2 regions of the Methylovulum psychrotolerans genome follow, and region 2 is predicted to be linked to the other one. Evidence: predicted binding sites of a transcription regulator. Region 2 holds the regulator's gene; the other holds the start of a gene.
The links. Region 2 encodes HrcA, which represses chaperone genes, less so after heat shock. Its sites were predicted from a motif close to TNTTAGCACTCNNNNNNNNNGAGTGCTAANA; they were not measured.
Positions count from the first base shown of each region.

Region 1: the regulator HrcA is predicted to act here: its motif matches at 6,061-6,091, upstream of groES (co-chaperone GroES).

Region 1 is NZ_CP022129.1:469,252-476,808, reverse strand. Features, by position in the region: gene CEK71_RS01945 (GNAT family N-acetyltransferase) at 1-231, opposite strand, end outside; gene CEK71_RS01940 (glycosyltransferase family 2 protein) at 221-1,156, opposite strand; gene CEK71_RS01935 (YifB family Mg chelatase-like AAA ATPase) at 1,502-3,013, shown strand; gene CEK71_RS01930 (hypothetical protein) at 3,149-3,916, shown strand; gene groL (chaperonin GroEL) at 4,028-5,680, opposite strand; gene groES (co-chaperone GroES) at 5,737-6,024, opposite strand; gene CEK71_RS01915 (HesA/MoeB/ThiF family protein) at 6,162-6,914, shown strand; gene CEK71_RS01910 (hypothetical protein) at 6,949-7,155, opposite strand; gene pqqA (pyrroloquinoline quinone precursor peptide PqqA) at 7,450-7,524, shown strand.
Region 2 is NZ_CP022129.1:1,656,378-1,663,934, reverse strand. Features, by position in the region: gene CEK71_RS07550 (DUF4276 family protein) at 1-45, shown strand, start outside; gene dnaK (molecular chaperone DnaK) at 195-2,123, opposite strand; gene grpE (nucleotide exchange factor GrpE) at 2,207-2,812, opposite strand; gene hrcA (heat-inducible transcriptional repressor HrcA) at 3,024-4,082, opposite strand; gene CEK71_RS07530 (class I SAM-dependent methyltransferase) at 4,214-4,951, opposite strand; gene CEK71_RS07525 (DUF1244 domain-containing protein) at 4,948-5,244, opposite strand; gene CEK71_RS07520 (septation protein A) at 5,411-5,947, shown strand; gene CEK71_RS07515 (YciI family protein) at 5,948-6,250, shown strand; gene CEK71_RS07510 (BolA family protein) at 6,247-6,513, shown strand; gene CEK71_RS07505 (peptidylprolyl isomerase) at 6,528-7,557, shown strand, end outside.

The DNA.
Region 1 (7,557 bases), 1.2 Mb from region 2:
ATGGGCAAACGCCTTAAACCGGGCTTTCGGGCAATAAGGCTCGATTAGCGTGTCGCAATAATAAAAGCCATAATCGTGCAGGGCTTTTTTACAGGCTAAAGGATCAACCTTAACCGTATAGTGACCAGACTGGGTAACGGCCATTTGTAATGTCTGCTCACCCGCATCGGCCAGCTCAAAGGTTGGCACGGCAAAAACCGCCGCATCCCAAGGCGTAGGCTTACGGCTCACGGTCGGCAAACGTGGCGTTACTGATGATATACAGCGGACGTTTTTTGGTTTCGTCAAAGGTCTTGCCCAGATAAATCCCTAATACCCCCAAGATGGAAATGATAATGCCGCCCAAAAAGTAAATCGACACGATCAGGCTGCTCCAGCCCATAATCGGCGAGCCATGCGCCAACCATTGGTAAATAATGTACAAACCATAGCAAAAGGCAAACAAGGCGATCATAAAGCCAAAGCGGATGGTCAAGCGCAAGGGCTTGTCCGAATAGGCAATGATGGTCTCCTGCGCCAGCTTAAACAACTTTCGGAACGTATAAGTGGATTGTCCGGCAAAACGTTCGGCATGTTGGACATCCACCGTACCGACCCGATAGCCCAGCCAATCGACCAGCCCGCCGAAAAACCGCAGCTGCTCGCGCATCAGCCGGAAACTTTGCACCACTTTTTTGGACATAATCCGAAAATTGTTGGTTTCGGCATCGTAATTCATATCGGCAAGATAATTGAACAGGGCGTAAAACAGCCGGGAGGCGCAGCGCTTAAACAACGGGTCACGGCGCTGGCCGCGCCGCGCCAACACAATGTCATAACCCGTTTGGGCATGGGCGTACAGCCGGGGGATTTCTTCGGGGCGGTCTTGCAAATCACAATCCATAATCACCACCCAATCGCCCCCGGCATAGTCCAGCCCCGCCGTAATGCCGTAATGCTGGCCGAAATTGCGGCTAAATTGCAGCCCCTTGACGCGCGGGTCGCTGGCCGCCAAGTCGTTAATTATCGTCCAAGACCTATCGCCGCCACAATCTTCAACCAAAATCAGCTCAAAATCACCGCTAATCGGCTCAAGCGCGGCCACCAGCCGCCGATACAGCTCATGCAGGCAGGCTTCGGCCTTATAGACGGGAATGACAACGGAAATATGCGGCATGACTATTTAAAGAAGCTGGCTAAGCGGCGGCAAATGTGCAAGATTATCATCTAAATAACAGGCAGTGGCAAACTGGAAAAAACAAAGTGCACCCCGCCGGATAGGCCGCTCTGCCCGAAATGGAGTGCAATGGTCTTCAGCCATTGCACGATGGCCTAAACAAGCGTTCATTTATTTTTCAACTTTCGTTAAACCGTCTATAGGAAGAGCAGCCCCAGCCCCGTTCCCTTCGGCTTCGCTCAGGGAACGCGGAGGTTGGGTGAGGGTTATATTATTTTGGTTAGCACCCAAGTGGTTCTATAATCACCCTATCGCATTAATCCTATTAGTCTTACAGCCCTCCTTATGTCTTTAGCCACTGTTTACAGCCGGGGCCGCTCCGGTATTGACGCGCCCTTAGTCACCGTTGAAGTGCATGTATCCAATGGCTTACCCGCCATGTCCATCGTCGGCCTACCCGAAACGGCGGTAAAGGAAAGCAAGGATCGGGTGCGCGGGGCGTTACTGACCTCGCAATTTGACTTTCCTATGCAGCGCATTACCATCAACTTAGGCCCCGCCGATTTGCCCAAAGAAGGCGGGCGTTTTGACTTGGCCATCGCCTTAGGCATTCTGGCCGCCTCCCAACAGATTTCCGGCCGCCACCTAGCCGACTATGAATGCGTCGGGGAATTGTCCTTAAGCGGCGAATTACGGCCTATCAGCGGCGTTTTGCCCATCGCCATCCAAGCGCGTAACCAAGGCCGCAAACTCATCCTGCCTATTGCCAACACCGCCGAAGCCGCCCTAGTCACTGGCATAGAAATTATCCCGGTCGGGCATTTGCTGGAAATCTGTGCGCATTTAAACGGCCAAACCCCCATCCCCCTACTAGGCCACCAGCCCGACCCCAATGCCGAAACCGCCACCGAACTGGATTTTGCCGATGTCCACGGCCAGTACCACGTCAAACGCGCTTTTGAAATTGCCGCCGCCGGGGCGCATAACCTACTGATGCTAGGGCCACCCGGAACCGGCAAATCCATGATCGCCGCCCGCCTACCCACCATTTTGCCGCCGTTGACCGAAACCCAAGCCCAAGAAACCGCCGCCCTCGCCTCCATCAGTGAACAGGGTTTTGATGTCCGGCAGTGGCTAAAATCACCGTTCCGCGCCCCGCACCACAGCGCCTCGGCGGCGGCTTTGGTAGGCGGTGGCAGCAACCCGAAACCCGGAGAAATCTCCCTCGCGCATAACGGCACTTTATTTCTCGACGAACTGCCGGAATTTGACCGTAAAGTTCTGGAAGTGCTACGCGAACCGCTAGAAACTGGCCATATCACCATTTCCCGCGCCAACCGCCAAGCCGACTTTCCGGCACGTTTCCAACTGATCGCCGCCATGAACCCCTGCCCTTGCGGATACTTAGGCGATGCTTCCGGGCGTTGCCACTGCACCTCGGAACAGGTCGCCCGCTATCGCGGCAAAATCTCCGGCCCCCTATTAGACCGTATCGACATGCACCTGGAAGTGCCCAGAGTCCCGCACGAAATCTTACGCAAAGGCTCGGCACAGGGCGAAGAGAGCAGCGCCACCATCCGGGCGCGGGTCGTCAAAGCGAGGACGCTGGCGGTAGCGCGTAGCGGCAAAGCCAACTCAGCACTGAGCGCCAAAGAAGTCAACGCCGTGTGCGGCTTGCCGGAAGCCGGACACCTGCTCTTAGAGCAAGCGATGGACAAATTTGGCCTATCTAACCGCGCCTACCACCGCATCCTTAAACTGGCGCGTACCATCGCCGATTTGGCTGGATCGCCACAAATCGGCATCGCCCATCTCAGCGAAGCCATCAGCTACCGAAAGCTCGACCGAAGCCGTTAGAATTGTGCATTTATACAGCAATCCTTTGCCACAAATAGCACAAAAATGGTAAGGTAAGCATTTTTTACCCGCTCAAAAACCCTAACGCCACTCTTTTTTGAGCTTGTCTTAAACCCGTACAGGAAACCTATCAATATGAAGCAACACACAGCAATTGCTAGCGGCACGTCCTTCCGAACAAAACTGCTCACCCTCATAACCGGACTCTTACTGGCTCCGCTAGCAAATGCCGAAATCGACCTTTCCTTATACGCCGGACAATCGTTCATCGACAATGGCGATTTGACGTTGACCCAAGGCAAAACCAACCTAACCTTTAGCGATGTCAGTTGGGATGACCGCTCTTTTGAAGAGCCCATTTTCTACGGGGCGCGTTTAGGTTACTGGTTCGACAGCGCACCTAACTGGGGTGTGTCGATTGACTTTAGCCACATCAAAAACTACCTGAACTACGACAACAACGCCCAAGTCGACGGCACCCGCGCCGACGGCTCTGCCGTCCACGGGGTCGAACCGATCAGCAACAGCATCCAAGACTTTAACATGTCGCACGGTGTCAACACCCTGACCTTCAACGGCCAATACCGCTGGTTTCCGAGCGGCCAACGCGACAACACCCTGTTAGGCCGTATGCAGTTGTACACAGGCTTAGGAGCCGGTTTCAGCGTTCCGCATGTCGAAGCGCTTATCAAAGATGTGTGGACTTATGAATACCAATGGGGTGCAGGCCCAGTCGTCAACGGCATGATGGGTATCAACTACGACATCATCAGCCACCTCTCCGCCTTCGCCGAATATAAATTAAGCTACGTCAGCGTTGATGATAGCCTAACTGGCGGCGGCAACATCAGCACCGAAACCGTCAACCACCAATTGATCTTTGGCTTGACCGCACATTTTTAAAAGCTTTGATTTTTAAGGCATAAAAAAGCCCCGCTTGCATTTTTGCAAGCGGGGCTTTTTATTGTTCAAGCAAGCAAAGGGCCTAAACCACAGACCCTAAGACAGCTAGGCTTACATCATACCGCCCATGCCGCCCATGCCGCCCATACCGCCCATATCTGGCATACCGCCTGCACCTTTTTCGTCGCTAGGCGCATCAGCAATCATGACTTCGGTGGTCAGCATCAGGCCAGCGATAGACGCGGCGTTTTGCAGCGCGGTGCGGGTCACTTTCGCAGGGTCTAAGATACCCATTTCGATCATGTCGCCGTACACGCCAGTCGCGGCGTTGTAGCCGAAGCTGCCAGAACCTTTCTTGACTTCGTTGAAGACAACAGAAGGCTCGTCACCGGCATTGGCGACGATTTGGCGCAGTGGCTCTTCCATCGCACGGCGCAGGATGTTGATGCCAACCGTTTGGTCATGGTTTGCACCTTCCAAACCTTCCAGAGCCGACAATGCACGCACCAAGGCAGTACCGCCGCCAGCGACTACGCCTTCTTCAACCGCAGCGCGGGTTGAATGCAGCGCGTCTTCAACGCGGGCTTTCTTTTCTTTCATTTCGATTTCAGTGGCGGCACCGACTTTAATCACAGCAACACCGCCAGCCAATTTGGCCAGACGTTCTTGCAGTTTTTCTTTGTCGTAGTCAGAAGTGGCATCGTCAGCTTGGGCGCGGATTTGCGCAACACGGGCTTTGATTTGCTCTTCTGAACCGGCACCATCAATGATAGTGGTGTTTTCTTTGCTGATTTGGATTTTCTTCGCAGTACCCAATTGGTCAAGTTCGGCTTTTTCCAAGCTCAAACCGACTTCTTCAGAAATGACCGTACCGCCAGTCAGAACGGCGATGTCTTCCAACATGGCTTTACGGCGGTCGCCGAAGCCTGGGGCTTTAACGGCGCAAACTTTCAAAATGCCGCGCATGGTGTTAACCACCAAAGTCGCCAGGGCTTCGCCTTCAACGTCTTCAGCAACAATCAATAAAGGACGGCCAGATTTGGCAACGCCTTCCAGAATCGGCAACATTTCGCGGATGTTGGAGATTTTTTTGTCGTAGATCAAGATCATAGGATCGTCTAACTCGACGCTCATATTTTCTTGTTTGTTGATGAAGTAAGGTGACAAATAGCCACGGTCAAACTGCATACCTTCAACCACGTCCAAAGAATTGTCCAAACCTGAACCTTCTTCAACAGTGATTACGCCTTCTTTACCGACTTTTTCCATCGCTTCGGCAATAATGTCGCCGACAGATGCGTCAGAGTTGGCAGAGATGGTGCCGACTTGGGCAATGGCTTTGTTGTCGGTGCAAGGGGTAGAAGACGCTTGGACAGCAGCAACGACTTTAGTCACCGCCAAGTCAATACCGCGTTTCAGGTCCATTGGGTTCATGCCAGCGGCAACGGCTTTCAGGCCTTCGTTGACGATAGATTGTGCCAATACGGTTGCAGTGGTGGTGCCGTCGCCAGCCACATCAGAAGTCTTAGAAGAAACTTCCTTAACCATTTGTGCGCCCATGTTTTCGAATTTGTCTTTCAATTCGATTTCTTTAGCAACCGATACACCGTCTTTCGTGATAGTGGGTGCGCCAAAGCTTTTGTCTAAGATCGCGTTGCGGCCTTTAGGGCCCAAAGTGACTTTCACTGCGTTTGCTAAAATGTTTACGCCACGCGCCATACGGACACGCGCGTCATCGCCAAATAATACGTCTTTTGCTGCCATTTTTTTTATCCTAAATTCGTTGTGTGTGTGATTGTGGGGTCTACGGGGGTCGGGGCTTAACCTAACACGCCCATAATGTCTTCTTCACGCATTACGATGACTTCTTCACCGTCAACTTTCACTTCGTTGCCGGCATATTTGCCGAACAATACTTTGTCGCCGACTTTTACGTCTAAAGCGCGGACAGTGCCGTTGTCCAAAGGTTTGCCTGTGCCTACTGCCAAAATCACGCCTTGGCTTGGCTTTTCAGCCGCTGAGCCTGGCAATACAATGCCGCTAGCCGTTTTGGTTTCTTCTTCAACACGTTTGACAATGACTCTGTCGTGTAACGGACGTATATTCATTTATATCTCCTAAGATTAAATTAAAGGTTGAAAAGTTGTTAGCACTCTATGGTTATGAGTGCTAATGATAATGAGCTTTTGCAGTGTGTCAAGTTCTTTGGCATTATCTTACGCTTACCTACCTAGACCTCAGACTTATGAACGACAACCAACTGTTACGCTATAGCCGCCAAATCCTGCTGCCGCAAATCGACGTCGCCGGACAGCAACGCCTGCTCGCCGCCCAAGTATTGATCATTGGTGCCGGGGGCTTAGGCTCGCCGGTCGCCATGTACCTGGCGGCGGCCGGGGTCGGCTCGCTGACCATTTATGACGATGACGTGGTGGATTTATCCAACCTGCAACGGCAAATCGCCCATCACACCCCTGATATAGGGATGGATAAAACGATTTCAAGCCAACAAACCCTGAATAAATTAAATCCTGATGTGCAAGTACGCGCAGTCAAACAGCGTTTGGCAGGCGAACTGCTTGATGCAGAAGTAAAAACCGCCGATGTGGTGGTCGATTGCAGCGACAATTTCGCCACCCGTTTTGCCATTAACAAAGCCTGTGTGACGCACCAAACGCCCTTGGTATCGGGTGCGGCGATCCGTTTTGAGGGGCAAGTGGCGGTGTTCACGCCCGGCCATAATGACAGCCCGTGCTATAACTGCCTGTACCAGAGCGACGGGGAAGAATTGGTCAATTGCGCCACCAATGGCGTTATCGCGCCGATTACCGGCATTATCGGCAGCATCCAAGCCTTAGAGACCTTGAAACTGATTATGGGCATCGGTACGCCCTTAACAGGAAAATTATTATTGATAGACGGCTTAAGTATGGAAATCAACACCCTACGCCTAAAGAAAAACCCCGCCTGCCCCAGCTGTGGGAGCGTCGGGACATGAGGGCTTGACGGGCAAGCCCCCACTCAAAACACCGCTATTTTTTCGCTAAGCGGCTTTGGACAAAGCGGATGGCATTTTCCGCCAGGTCATTAATGACCGACGGGCTATCGCCATGCGGCGCGGTGTCGCCAAATGGCTGACCGTTGCTTTGGGTATACTTATAAATGAAGTACCCCAACGGCACAAACGCCGCCCCGGCAACAATAAACATGATAACAAACAACTCTGTGACAGTACCCATAGCTACTCCTCATAGTAAACCAATTTCTATTATTATTTTTAGGTGAATCAGGATAATACACTTATTTTGGCGGCAAAAAAATACCCGCCGGGCAGGATGGTTTTAGCTTGCCCGACACACCGCCCGGAGCAGTTGATTTATCTGCCCCCACAACTTGGCAAGCACACGCAAATGCGAAATATTTGCCCAAAGCCCTAGCACATCTTGCGAAAAAAAAGGGTTCATCGTATACTTCGGATTGGCTTACTTGATCAAGCTAGCACACACCTATAAAACTATTTGGAGGTTATGATTATGAAATGGGAAACACCAAGCTTTACCGACCTGCGTTTCGGTTTTGAAGTCACCATGTACATCTACAACCGTTAATTTTTAACGAACGGTTAAAGGGAGGGGTTCGCA
Region 2 (7,557 bases):
CTCTGTAGCGAATGGCAAAAAAATATCAATTCAACAGACACATAACTATCACCATCCGAAGGCGTACCCGCCCTAGCTAAGAAATTCGTTTTAATACCCAGTAACACAAAAAAGCCGGAAGCCATCCCATTAGGACAGCTTCCGGCTTCCGGTAAGAATAGGGTTAACGCCTATGGCATTAACCCAAGCGCACCTTACTTCTTATCGTCATTCACTTCTTCAAACTCGGCATCGACTACGCCGTCATCTGCGGCATGGTGGCTACCGCCAGTTTGGCTGTGGGCTTCACCGCCTTCTGCCGCGCCTTTTTGGGCATAAACGCGTTCCGCCAATTTGCCGGAGATTTCGGTCAGGGCATTGGTTTTCGCTTCGATGTCGTCTTTGTCGTCATTTTTCAGAGCGGCTTTCAACGCTTCCACAGCTTGTTCGATTTCGGTTTTTTCTTGGCTGCTAACTTGCTCGCCCAACTCTTTTACAGATTTTTCGGTCGCATGGATCATGGTGTCGGCATGGTTACGCGCATGGACTAACTCCGTCAGTTTACGGTCTTCGTCAGCATGGGCTTCGGCATCTTTAATCATACGTTCGACTTCGTCATCGGACAAACCGCTAGACGCTTTAATCACGATAGATTGTTTTTTGCCGGTCGCTTTGTCTTTAGCCGATACGTTCAAGATACCGTTAGCATCAATATCAAACGACACTTCAACTTGTGGCACACCGCGTGGTGCAGGTGGGATGTCCGCCAAGTCAAAACGGCCCAACGATTTGTTGGCCGACGCTTTTTCACGCTCACCTTGCAACACATGCACGGTCACTGCGGTTTGGTTGTCATCTGCCGTCGAGAACACTTGTGACGCATTGGTCGGGATAGTGGTGTTCTTTTCAATCAGCTTGGTCATGACACCGCCCAGGGTTTCGATACCCAAAGACAGTGGGATAACGTCCAGCAACAACACGTCCTTAACTTCGCCACCCAAAACGCCCGCTTGGATAGCCGCGCCCAAAGCCACCGCTTCGTCAGGGTTAACGTCTTTGCGGGGTTCTTGGCCAAAAATGGCCTTAACCATTTCTTGGACTTTCGGCATACGGGTTTGGCCACCGACTAAGATAACGTCGTTGATGTCTTTTGCAGACAAACCGGCATCTTTCAGCGCCATTTCGCAAGGGCCTTTAGTGCGGTTGATCAACTCTTCAACCAACGCTTCCAATTTGGCACGGGTCAGTTTAACGTTTAAATGTTTCGGGCCGGTAGCATCAGCGGTGATGTACGGCAAGTTAACATCAGTTTGTTGGCTGGAAGACAATTCGATTTTGGCTTTTTCCGCCGCTTCTTTCAAACGTTGCAACGCCAATGGGTCGTTATGGACATCCACGCCGGTGTCTTTTTTGAACTCTTCCGCCAGGTATTCGATAACGCGCGAGTCAAAATCTTCGCCACCCAAGAACGTGTCGCCGTTAGTTGCCAACACTTCAAACTGATGTTCGCCGTCAATTTCGGCAATCTCAATGATAGAAATGTCGAAGGTACCGCCGCCTAGGTCATATACGGCAATTTTAGTGTCGCCTTTCGGTTTGTCCATACCAAACGCTAACGCCGCCGCAGTCGGCTCGTTGATAATGCGTTTAACGTCCAAGCCCGCGATACGTCCGGCATCTTTAGTCGCTTGGCGTTGTGAGTCGTTAAAATAAGCGGGTACAGTAATGACCGCTTCGGTGACGGTTTCGCCTAAATACGCTTCGGCATCTTTTTTCATTTTCATCAACACGCGGGCGGAAATTTCCGGTGCGGCCATTTTTTTGCCATGCACATCGACCCATGCGTCGCCATTTTCGGCTTCAACGATATTGTAAGGCACCATTTTGATGTCTTTTTGTACCACGTCGTCTTTAAAACGGCGACCGATCAGACGTTTGATAGCAAATAAGGTGTTTTTAGGGTTGGTGACGGCTTGGCGTTTTGCCGATTGGCCGACCAACACTTCATCGTCGCTGCTGAACGCGATGATAGAAGGCGTAGTACGCGCCCCTTCGCTGTTTTCGATAACTTTAGCAACACCGTTTTCCAGTACCGCGACGCAGGAATTGGTGGTTCCTAAATCTATGCCAATTATTTTAGCCATTGAATTCTCCAGACTTGAATTTAGTAAAAATGTTTGTTGTTATGGACGATATGAGGCTGGTTTTTCTAATTTCAAGCCTGTTATCAATCTGCTGCTTTAGCGACGACAACCATCGCCGGACGGAGCAAACGTCCGTTCAGTAAATAACCTTTTTGGAACACGGTCACTACCGTATTCGGCACCGCCCCTTCGACCACCTGCATGACCATCGCTTGGTGATGCTCGGCATTGAACGGTTCGCCGACCGGATCGATAGTGACGACATTAAATTTTGCCAACGCGGCTTCAAACTGCTTGATGGTCAGCTCGCTGCCTTCACGGAATTTTTGCACCTGCTCGCTATCGCCTGTCGCCGCTTGCAGACCTAATACCAAACTGTCCAGCACAGGCAACAATTCTTTGGCAAAGCCGGTCAGGGCGAATTTATGCGCATCTTCCAAATCTTTTTGGGTACGGCGTTTCAGATTTTCCATTTCCGCCTGGATACGCAACGCCTTATCCCAATTTTCTTGGGCTTTTTGCTGCGCCTGCGCCAAGTCTTTTTTCAGACCTTCCACGGTCAATTCCGGCTCCATGATCTCAGTCTCGTCAACCGTTTCTGCGGCCTCTGCACTGGCCGCCTCGGCGGGTACGTCGGCCTGAATTTCAGGGTCTACTGGCGTTACCGGGATTTCCTGCTCGTTACTCATTATCTCTACCTTTATGGGATGTTAGTGGGTATGTGTCATGGGTAGCGGATAGCTTACGGGTTAGCGAAGCCGTTTTTTTTGCTTCGACAAGCTCAGCACAAGGCTTAGACAAGCTCAGCACGAACGGCTTCGCTAACCGTATAAAACCACCACACCGTTTAAAACGCGCCTGACTACGGCCTACAGGGCGTAGAATACAGATAGCTTAGGCCTACAATGGGGGTGTCGATTTAGGATTCAAGGCTGCGCCTAATAATTTTGCGGTAATATCGACATAAGGGATGATTTTTTCGTAAGCCATACGGGTCGGGCCTATCACGCCCAACACCCCGACCACCTCATCGCTGACGGAATAAGAGGAAGTCACCAAGCTGCAATGGTCAAAAGCCTGATAACCGGATTCTTCGCCGATAAAAATCTGTACGCCATCGGCCTTCATGCACTGGTCCAGCAAATCGATAACGCCCTGCTTCTGATAAAAGGCATCAAACAAGTTTTTTAGGCGGTCGCGGTCAGCCAATTCCGAAAAACCCATCAAATTGGTTTCGCCCGCCAACACATAATCGTCTTTTTGCTCATTCTGATTAAACACCTGTTGCGCCATGCTAATCGCATCCAACATGCCTTGGTTGACACGCTCCTGGTCATCGCGCAAATCTTTCATTACGGCTTCGCGCACCGCATTCAAACTACGCCCTGCGTACATGGAATTAATGTAATTGGCGGCTTGCTGCAATTCGGCGGGGCTAAAGTGTTTGGCGGTCAAAATGATTTTGTTATGTACTTCCTGCTCGTTAGTGACAAAAATCACCAACACCCGATTATGGGACAAAGGCAAAAACTCGATATGCCGAAAACAGACAATCTCCCGACGCGGTAAGGTCACCACACCCGCCATTTGGGTCAGGTCCGCCAACAACCGCGACGCCACGCCGATCATATTGCTGGGATCATGCTGGGCCGCCAGCGTCCCTTGCAGACGGCTCAGCTCTTGGACATTTAACGGCTGCACCGTCAACAGGCTATCGACAAACAGGCGATAGCCGCTGACCGTCGGTATCCGCCCGGCGGAGGTATGCGGCGAATGCACCAAACCCAAATCTTCCAAATCCGCCATCACATTGCGGATAGTCGCCGGGCTTAAGTTTAAATCCGAGTCTTTCGACAAAGCCCTAGAACCCACCGGCTGGCCGTCGCTGATATAGCGCTCGACCAGGGTTTTTAATAATTGCAGTGACCGTTCATTTAATAATTGCGTATGCTTGCCCACACCGACCTCGACAAATAACAGAAATCAGCACTCGTACAGAGAGAGTGCCAAAGGGCGAAAATATCAGCTCATCAAACGCTTGTCAACAGGGCTTAAGGCCTTAAGAATGACTGGGATTCAAGTGCTTGGGGCTAATGCGGCTTATGTGCCGTGACCAGCGCGTTGACTTGACAACGCTGGCTTAAACAGATGCTGGTAAAACCAACCGCCGCCAAATCCTCCAAAGCCAAGGTCTCGCGCATAATGTGGTTGGCCGATTCGTCGCTGAACAGATGCACAATCCAATGCTCCAATAAATCCAGCTTATTAGCAGCCACCAAAATGCGGAAATAACCGCTGACCTCGGCTTGGGTCGTGCGGGTGTGTAAATCAACATCATCCAGCGCGTAACGGTCGCCATTCACAAACAGCCCGCCCGGCACTAAAACGCGGAAAATTTCCGCGATAACCTGCTGGCGGTAAGTGTTAGGGAAGTTATGCAAGGTATAAGCCGAAGCCACCACATCGACACTTGCATTCGGCAAGGCCTGTAAAGCCGTTAAGGCATCATCGCCGCAAAACGCCAGCTTGCCTTGCTGTTGCCAAACTTGCAAATTCTGCTTGGCTTGGTTTTGCATCACCGGCTCATTATCGATACTGAGGACGTGCAAAGCTTCCCGCGCCGCTAATATCGACAAGGTAGTGATACCCGTACCGCCGCCCAATTCGACGACATGCAGGGTTTGCCCGGGCGGTTTTGGAAACTCACTGACCGTCACACCGACCAGTCGGCTCATTTCCACCGCTAACGGCGACAACAGCTTCAACATCTCGTAATCTTTACCGATAGCACCTGAAAACATCGCATGGTATGGGGCGGTACTGGTCATTTTTGCTCCTGTTTACGCGCATAAGCCGCCAACTGTTCGGGGCTGGCATCTTGTTGGAACTGGTTTTTCCAGTCCTTATACGACATACCATAAACAAACTCCCTGGCCTGCTCATAGTCAATGGCGACAGCCTGCTCCTGCGCCGCTTCCGCATACCATTTCGCCAAACAATTACGGCAAAAGTCGGCAAGTATCATCAGGTCAATATTCTGTACTTCAGGATGATCCTGTAAGTGCTTGAGCAAGCGTCTGAATGCCGCCGCCTCCAATTCTATAAGGCTATTTTCTGTCATTATTTACCTCCGGTTAAGAAGGGACATTCTAGCAGAAACCGCCATTCAAACATGTACATTCCTCGCTAAAACTTCTACAATGAAGATATTTTGAACCGCCACTGTGACTGTTCACCCTCCCGATAGCCGTCCGCACCTGGCCAACACCGCTTATGAAACAACCGTTATGAAGCAACTCCTTGAGTTTGTCCCCATCCTTTTATTTTTTATCGCTTATAAAACTTATGACATTTATGTCGCCACTGCCGTGATGATGGCCGCCACCAGCATTCAAGTCAGCTATTCTTGGCTACGTTACCGCCACGTTCCGGCCATACAATTGATAACCCTAGGTTTGGTCGTGGTCATGGGCGGCGCGACGCTGTATCTGCAAGACGTGCAATTCATCAAATGGAAATTATCCATCATCGAATGGGTGCTCGGTTTGGCTTTTTTTGGCAGCCAAATTTTCGGCGAGAAAACTTTTGTCGAGCGGATGATGTCTGCTAATTTGACCTTGCCAAAACCGGTCTGGAAACGCCTTAATTTGCTTTGTGGCATATTCTTCACCAGCATCGGTTTTATCAATGTCTATGTCATGTTCCATTTCAGCACCGACGAATGGGTCATCTTCAAAACCTTTGGCGTACCCGGCATGATGGTGCTGTTTTTCGTGCTGCTAGCGATTTACCTTTATAAACACCTGCCCGAAACGGAGGAATAAGTGTTATATGCCATTATCAGCGAAGATGTCGCTGACAGCCTCAGCCTGCGGCTAGCGGCACGGCCCGCCCATCTGGCGCGGCTACAGGCCTTGCAGGATGCAGGCCGCCTTGTCTTGGCCGGCCCCCATCCGGCGGTGGATAGCGACAATCCTGGCGAAGCCGGCTTTACCGGCAGCTTAGTGGTCGCCGAATTTGCCAGCCTGCAAGCCGCCCAAGACTGGGCGGCTTGCGACCCTTACCTTGACGCGGGCGTATATGCCACCGTCACCGTTAAACCCTTTAAAAAAGTATTTCCCCAATGACAACCAACCTTATTAAAACCGCGTTAACCGACGCATTCCACCCCGAAGTGCTGGAAATATTAGACAACAGCGCCGCCCATGCGGGTCATGCTGGTGCCAGAAGCGGCGGCGGGCACTACCATGTCACTATCGTTGCCGAAGCCTTCGAGGGCAAATCCTTGGTGCAACGCCACCAACTGGTCTATAAAGCCCTCGGCGAGCTGATGAAACAACAAATTCATGCCTTAGGCATTAATGCCCTCTCACCCTCTGAACAAAACTAAAAAGGAACACCGTAATGAAACAAGCCTTTATCCCCTTGCTGATCGTTAGCACTGCCCTGATTGCCACAGGTTGTGACCAAAAAGCCCCAACCGCAGGCAGCAGCACCGCATCAGCCCCCGCCGCCCCTGTTGTCAACAAAGCCGATGCCATTGCCGTCGTTAACGGCAAATACATCGCCAAAGCGACCTTCGACAATCTGGAAAAAGAAATTGCCGAACGCGCCCAAGGCCAAAGCTTCCCTAAAGAAAAGCTCTTGGAAGAACTGATCCAACGCGAATTGTTAGTGCAAGATGCCGAACAAAAACAACTGGATAAAGGCGCTGATGTTATCAGCCGTTTGGAAGAAGCCAAAAAAGCGATTCTGACCCAAGCAGAAATCGAAAACTTTATGAAAACCAATCCTGTCACTGACGCGGAAATCAAAGCCGAATACGACAGCAAAATAGGCGGTAACAACACCACCGAATACAAAGCCCGCCACATTCTGGTAAAAACCGAAGCCGAAGCGAAAAAACTGATCGCCGAATTGGACAAAGGCGCCGATTTTACCAAACTGGCTAACAAAAACTCCTTAGACGGCAAAGAAGCCCAAAACGGCGGCGATTTAGGCTGGTTTGTCGCCAACCAAATGGTCGAACCGTTCTCCAAAGCGGTTATCGCCTTAGAAAAAGGCAAATACACCAAAGAACCTGTCCAAACCCAATTCGGCTGGCACGTTATTTTGCGTGAAGACTCACGCGCCCAAACCCCACCGCCGATTGAAGCCGTCAAAGAACAACTGACCCCGATGCTGCAACGCAAAAAAGTCCAAGCCATGTTGGAAACCTTGCGTAAACAAGCAAAAGTCGACATCTTAATGCCGCTGAAAGACGAAGCCAAACCAGCCGAAGCGCCTAAACCCGCCGCCGCTGATGCCGCCAAACCCGTTACCGAAGAAGTCGTCGTTGAAGAAGAAATCAAAGACAAAGACGGCAAAACCGTCGCCAAAGAAGTCGTAGTTGAAGAAGTGACCGAAGAAAAAGCCCCTGCTGCTGCGGAAGAGA